2 regions of the Mesorhizobium sp. BR1-1-3 genome follow, and region 1 is predicted to be linked to the other one. Evidence: predicted binding sites of a transcription regulator. Region 1 holds the regulator's gene; the other holds the start of a gene.
What was found. The regulator PhoB, encoded in region 1, activates phosphate uptake and scavenging genes when phosphate is short. The targets are predictions, from matches to a motif close to TGTCATNNANCTGTCAT.
Positions count from the first base shown of each region.

Region 2: the regulator PhoB is predicted to act here: its motif matches at 1,601-1,617, upstream of LB559_RS04160 (LTA synthase family protein).

Region 1 covers NZ_JAIUIC010000006.1:238,391-241,805, forward strand. Annotated here, with positions in the region: gene xylF (D-xylose ABC transporter substrate-binding protein) at 1-312, opposite strand, end outside; gene LB559_RS15985 (ROK family protein) at 582-1,829, shown strand; gene phoB (phosphate regulon transcriptional regulator PhoB) at 1,846-2,535, opposite strand; gene phoU (phosphate signaling complex protein PhoU) at 2,552-3,259, opposite strand; gene pstB (phosphate ABC transporter ATP-binding protein PstB) at 3,286-3,415, opposite strand, start outside.
Region 2 covers NZ_JAIUIC010000001.1:819,295-822,709, reverse strand. Annotated here, with positions in the region: gene LB559_RS04160 (LTA synthase family protein) at 1-1,586, opposite strand, end outside; gene fabD (ACP S-malonyltransferase) at 1,840-2,781, shown strand; gene fabG (3-oxoacyl-[acyl-carrier-protein] reductase) at 2,841-3,415, shown strand, end outside.

The sequences.
Region 1 (3,415 bases):
CAGGGCTTTCTGCACGGCCGGGCCGATGGCCGAAGCATCCTGCGCCAGGATGATCAGGGAATTGGCGCCCTGCGAGATCAGGCTTTCGACGTCGGTAAGCTGCTTGCCGGGATTGGACTGCGCATCGGCGGAGATGTACTTGTCGCCGGCGGCCTCGATCGCCGTCTTCATGGCGGCCTCGTCGGTCTTCCAGCGTTCCTCCTGGAAATTGGACCACGAAACGCCGACGACCTTGTCCTTCGCCTGCGCGACAGACGCGAGCGTCAGCGACATGGCGGCACCCGCCAGGATGGCGGCTGTGAATCTTTTCATATTATCCTCCCTGCGCCGCGTATGGCGCGACCAAACTGGCCCGAGGGCCGGCACAGAGGCCCTATTTTTTCGAGCCTCGAAAAAATACTGGGCCAACGCCCGAACGCTGTCAACATCGATTCTGATGGATTTTGATGTCGTTTCGAATTTTTTTCGGGTCTCGGAATAAATAAATGACACGGCGCGCGGCTTCTGCCAGTATTTGACCGCGTCACCGACAGCGTTCCAGGGCAGGAAGAACCGCGGCGACCGGGAGGATATGAAAGAGCATGTCGGTCGGAATCCGCCACGACGATTTGCGCCGCCGCAACCGCGCGATGGTGATCGCGGCGGTGCGCCGCGCCGGACAGCCGTCGCGCACCGAGATCGCCGCAACCACAAGCCTCAGCCATTCGACGATCTCGGCGATCTCATCCGACCTGATCGTCGAAGGCATCCTGACCGAAAGCAAGCCGAGCGAGGCCGGCTCGCTCAAACGCGGCCGTCCGCAGGTCGGCCTCAGCCTCAATCCGGAAGCGGCCGCGGTAATGACCGTGGTGCTGTCGCTGAACTTCCTCTCGGTCGCCGTCATCGACTATGCCGGCCAGGTAATATCCGAGGAACAGCGCCGGCTCGACACGCTGACGATGTCGCGCGACTCGCTGATCGGTGAGTGCACGGCAATCGTGCGGCGCCGCCTGGAAGATCCCGACCTGGACGTGCGCAGCATCGCTCGTATCGCGCTGGCCGTCCAGGGCATCACCGACACCCGTGCCCGCGCCATGCTGTGGTCGCCGATCACGCCGCACACCGACATCGCCTTCGCCGACATATTCGAAGAGGAGTTCGGCATCCCCGCCATTATGGAGAACGACTGCAACATGATGGCGGTGGCGCTGCGCTGGCGCGACCCCGATCGTTACCGCGACGATTTCATCGCCATCCTCCTGTCGCACGGCATCGGCATGGGGCTGGTGCTGAAGGGCGAATTGTTCACCGGCACCCATTCCTCGGGCGGCGAATTCGGCCACATGATCCATCGGCCGAACGGCGCGCTGTGTCGCTGCGGACGGCGCGGCTGCGTCGAAGCCTATGCCGGCAATTATGCCATCTGGCGCAACGCGCGGCAGATGGGCGAGGATGCAGAGCCCGTCGCCGATGTCAGCGACGCCGACATGCGCGCCCTGGCTGCTGCCGCCCGCGAAAAGGACGGGCCCGAACGGGAAGCCTATCGCAAGGCCGGCGAAGCGCTCGGCTACGGCCTCGGCAGCCTGTTTGCGCTGATCGATCCGGCGCCGGTCGCCATGGTCGGCGTCAGCGCCGCCGCCTTCGACCTGATCGAGCCGGCATTGCGGCAAGCGATTGCCCAGACCGCCGGCGGCCAGCATTCCAAGTCGATTTCCTTCGACACCGAGCCGAACGAACTGCCGCTGATCCGCGAAGGCTGCGCCATGCGGGCGCTGATCTTCGTCGATCAGGAGATTTTTGCGCCGGGCGTGCAGGCGAGATCCGGTTTCGGCGGCAAGAACGTGGCGTGAGTTCAAACGAGGGAGTTCAGTCCTCGCGAATGGCGTAACCCGCCCCACGGATGGTGCGAATGACATCGGGCATGCGGCCGTTGTTGACCGCCTTGCGCAGCCGTCCGACATGCACATCGACCGTGCGTTCGTCGATGTAGATCGTCTCGCCCCAGACATTGTCGAGCAGTTGGCTGCGCGAGAACACGCGGCCTGGATGGCGCATCATGAATTCAAGCAGGCGGAATTCCGTCGGCCCGAGCCGGATCTCGCTCTTCTTGCGATAGACACGGTGCGATTCGCGATCGAGCACGATATCGCCGACCTTGAGCACGCTGGACAGCACTTCCGGCTTGGCCCGGCGCAGCAGCGCCTTGACCCTGGCCATGAACTCCGGCGTCGAGAAAGGCTTGACCAGATAGTCGTCGGCACCGGTCGAGAGGCCGCGCACGCGGTCGCTTTCCTCGCCTCGCGCGGTCAGCATGATGATCGGCAGCCGCTCGGTCTCGGGACGCATCCTTAGCCGGCGGCAGAGTTCGATACCGGAAACCGCAGGCACCATCCAGTCGAGCACCAGAAGGTCTGGAACGTTCTCCTGCAGCCGGATTTCGGCCTCGTCGCCGCGCGTCACCACCTCGACCTGGTAACCTTCGGATTCGAGATTGTAGCGGAGCAGCACGCCTAGCGGCTCCTCATCCTCCACCACCATGATGCGTGGCGCGATCATCGGCTGGTCACCCCTGTCATGCCGCTGGCGCGGACATTGCCGTCTCGTCCTGCTTCGGACGGTTGGCTGGCAACTGCGTGCCGGTCAAAACATAATAGGCATTTTCGGCGATGTTGGTCACGTGGTCGCCGATCCGCTCGAGGTTCTTGGCGCAAAACAACAGGTGCGTGCACGCCGTGATGTTGCGCGGATCTTCCATCATGTAGGTCAGCAGTTCGCGGAACACCGATGTGTATTTGACGTCGATGCGTTCATCATTGTTTCTGAGCGTGGCAAGCGCTGCCGCGTCAGCGGCGGCATACTCGTCGACGACCCCCTGCACCTGGATCAGCACCAGCTGCGCCATCGCGTCGATCGAATGCGAAAGGTCGTGCGGCGTGACGCTCAGCCCGACAGTGCCGACGCGCTTGGCGATGTTCTTGGCAAGGTCACCGATGCGCTCGAGGTCGCCGGCCATGCGGATCGAACCGACCACCGCACGCAGATCGTTGGCCATCGGCTGGCGCTTGGCGATCAGCGTGATGGCACGATCGTCCAGCTCGCGCTGGCGTGCATCCATGATGGCGTCATCGGAAACCACCCGCTGCGCCAGCGCATTGTCCGAATTGAGCAAAGCCCTGGTCGAGCCACCGACCATCGAGCGGGCGAGATCGCCCATGTCGCGGATCAGCTGGCTGATCTGCTCCAGATCCTCATCGAAAGATGCGACGGTATGTTCACCCATGATCTTCGTCCCTCATATGCCTGAGATCAGCCGAACCGGCCGGTGATGTAGTCCTGGGTGCGTTTGTCGTCGGGGGTGGTGAACATCTTGTCGGTGGCGCCCTCCTCGACCAGATAGCCAAGATGGAACATCGCGGTGCGCTGCGACACGCGCGCT
Region 2 (3,415 bases), on a different contig from region 1:
GGCGACGCTTCCTTGCGCGGCGCGACATTGTCCTTCAGGAAGCCGGTTTCGACATAAACCGGCCCGAGCGGCGGCAGATGGTCGCCGAAGAAGGCGATCACGGTTGGGCGGGAGCGTGTCTTTGCCCATTCGACGAGGCGTTCGAGACCGCGATCGGCATCGGCTGAGCCTTCGGCGTAGCTGAGCAGCGATTCGCGCGCCCACTGACTGATCGGCGCCTGCACCCTGTGCGTGGGACTGTAATAGCGGTTCGGTTCGTAGGGACCGTGGTTTTGCAGGCTGACCGCAAAGAAGAACACCGGCTCTTCGCTGGCGTCGGCCTCGCTGATGATCTCGTCGGTCATCGCGGCATCCGATGCCAGTGGCCCGCGCTTTTGCATTGGCGGCAGCGTCTCTTCCGACTTGAAATCGTTGAAGCCGAAATCGGCGTAGACCGCGCCACGGTTCCAGAACCAGTTGGTGCCCGGATGGATGGCGCGCGCCCGATAACCCTGGCTCTTGAGGAAGGTTGCCAGCGACGGCGTCGGCGTGCGCACATATTGCTGGTAGGGGATGCTGCCGGCCGGCAGGAACGCGTTGGAGAAGCCGGTCAGCGCCTCGAACTCGATATTGGCGGTCATGCCGCCGAACTCCGGCGAGAACATCGAGCCGGAGCGCAGCGCCCGCACATTGGGGATCGGATCGGGTGTGATGGTGACGCCGGGCAGCTTGGTCGGGTCCCAGAAGGACTCGCTCATGACGATGATGATGTCAGGCTTCTCGGCCGGCACCGAGGCGGTCACATCGGGCCTGGCGATCGCCGCGATCGCCTTGTCGGAATAGCCCGGCGGCGCAGAGACATGCGCCATCGGCACATTGAGCGCAAAGGCCAGCGCAAAACCGTTGGAGGCATAGTTTTCCTTCTGGTCCCACATGATCGGGATGATCTGCAACCGGTCCCTGGTCCAGGAGAACGTGGCATAGTCCATGATCGAAACGAAGAAGGCGAGCAGCGGCACTGCCAGCGTCAGCCGCGCAAGGCGTCCCTTGCGGCTGAGTGCGGGAACCTTGCGGCGCCACATCCGCCAGCCATAGACGAGCAGCGACAGGCCGGCGACGATGCCGACGACCATGGCGAGCGCGGTCATCGGCCGGTCGCGCACCAAAAGCGGCAACAGCGCAAAGATCTGGCGGGCATAGAGGAAATCGGTCGGATAGAGCGGATCGCCGAGATAATGCGACTTCTGGTGGCCGACGAAGGCAAGCGATAGCGTCAGCGGCGCGACGATCATCAGGCTCTGATGGCTGCGGCCCAGCACCGCATCGAGGCCGATCAGGATCAGCGCAAACACGACGATGGTGGTCCAGCCCGGCTTGAGCGGCTGCAGGAAGAAGGAGACCGTGCCGGCAAAGTCGCCGCGCACGATCAGTTCGATGGCAAACACCAGGACGGCGGCGATCGCCAGGCTGATCAGCCCATAGCGCACGACCGGCCATCTCCTGCCCGGCAGATAGCCGGTGGAGGGGTCGTCTTCCAGGAACTGTGGCGCGGCCTTGCCGGCGCGTTTGTAACTCTTTGCCACTTTAACTTCCCCACCCAGCGACAAGCACGTCACTCGATTGTCATGGAATTGTCACGCAAAGCTAGCGCCTGTGGCCAAAATAAGAAGAGCCAGCAAACGAATCGTGAGCGGTTTTCATCAGGAGTGATCGCCAAAAAGCCTTTCGGAACAGGCACTCGGCGGATGAAGCTGCCGTCGAGCAGGGTCGAACCGGGCTTGACTTGGCGGCCTGCCTTGCGTCACAGGCAAGAAAAACTCGTCTATCAGGCAAGCAAAACCAGCCCTTGGGAGCCCGCGCATGGCCGTTGCATTCACCTTTCCTGGACAAGGCAGCCAGGCAGTCGGCATGGGCAAGGATCTCGCCGAGGCCTTTCCCGAGGCGCGCAGAATTTTCCAGGAAGTCGACGACGCGCTCGGCGAAAACCTGTCGAAGCTGATCTGGGAAGGGCCGGAAGAGACGTTGATGCTGACCGCCAACGCGCAGCCGGCGCTGATGGCGGTGTCGCTGGCCGCGATCCGGGCGCTGGAATCGCGCGGCTTCTCGCTGAAAGGCAAGGTCGCCTATGTCGCCGGTCATTCGCTGGGCGAATATTCGGCGCTCGCGGCCGCTGGCTTCGTTTCGGTTGCCGATGCCGCCAGGCTGCTGCGCATCCGCGGCAATGCCATGCAGGCGGCGGTGCCGGCCGGCGAGGGCGCCATGGCGGCGATCATCGGATTGGAACAGGCCGATGTCGAAGCCGCTTGCGCGGAAGCCGCCAAAGGCTCCGTCTGCCAGATCGCCAACGACAATGGCGGCGGCCAACTGGTCATTTCCGGCGCCAGGGCCGCGGTCGAACTGGCGGCGAAACTGTGCACTGAGAAAGGCGCCAAGCGCGCACTGATGCTGCAGGTGTCCGCGCCCTTCCATTCGGCGCTGATGGCGCCGGCCGCGAACGTCATGCGCGACGCACTCGCCGGTGTGACAAAGAATGCGCCGGTCGTTCCCGTCCTCTCCAATGTCACGGTCAGCCCGACCAGCGATCCGGACGAGATCGCCCGCCGCCTGGTCGAGCAGATAACCGGCCGCGTACGTTGGCGCGAGACCGTGGAGTGGTTCGGCGCAAATGGCGTCACCACGCTTTATGAGATTGGCGCCGGCAAGGTGCTTTCGGGATTGGCGCGGCGCATCAACCGCGACATCGCCACTGCGTCGGTCGGCTCAGCGGCTGAGGTCGAGGCGACGCTAGCAGCGCTTGCATAAAGCCCCATTTGATCCCATTCCCTGCAAAGGGGTGTTCTCTTCTCAATCAGGAGACAAAAATGTTCGAATTGACTGGCCGCAAGGCGCTCGTCACCGGCGCATCGGGAGGCATCGGCGAGGCGATCGCCCGGATGCTGCATGCGCAAGGCGCGATCGTCGGCCTGCATGGCACCCGCATCGAGAAATTGGACGCGCTGGCTAGCGAGCTTGGCGACCGGGTCAAGCTGTTCCCGGCCAATTTGTCCAACCGTGACGAGGTCAAGGCGCTCGGCCAGAAAGCCGAGGCCGATCTCGAAGGCGTCGACATCCTGGTCAACAACGCCGGCATCACTAAGGACGGGCTGTTCGTGCGCATGTCGGATGCCGATTGGGACAGCGTGATCGAGGTCAATCTGACCGCCGTTTTCCGGCTCACCCGCGAACTCACCCATCCGATGATGCGCCGCCGCCATGGCCGCATCATCAACATCACCTCGGTGGTCGGCGTGACCGGCAACCCCGGCCAGACCAATTACTGCGCCTCCAAGGCCGGCATGATCGGCTTCTCCAAGTCGCTGGCGCAGGAGATCGCCACCCGCAACATCACCGTTAACTGCGTTGCACCAGGCTTCATCGAATCGGCAATGACCGACAA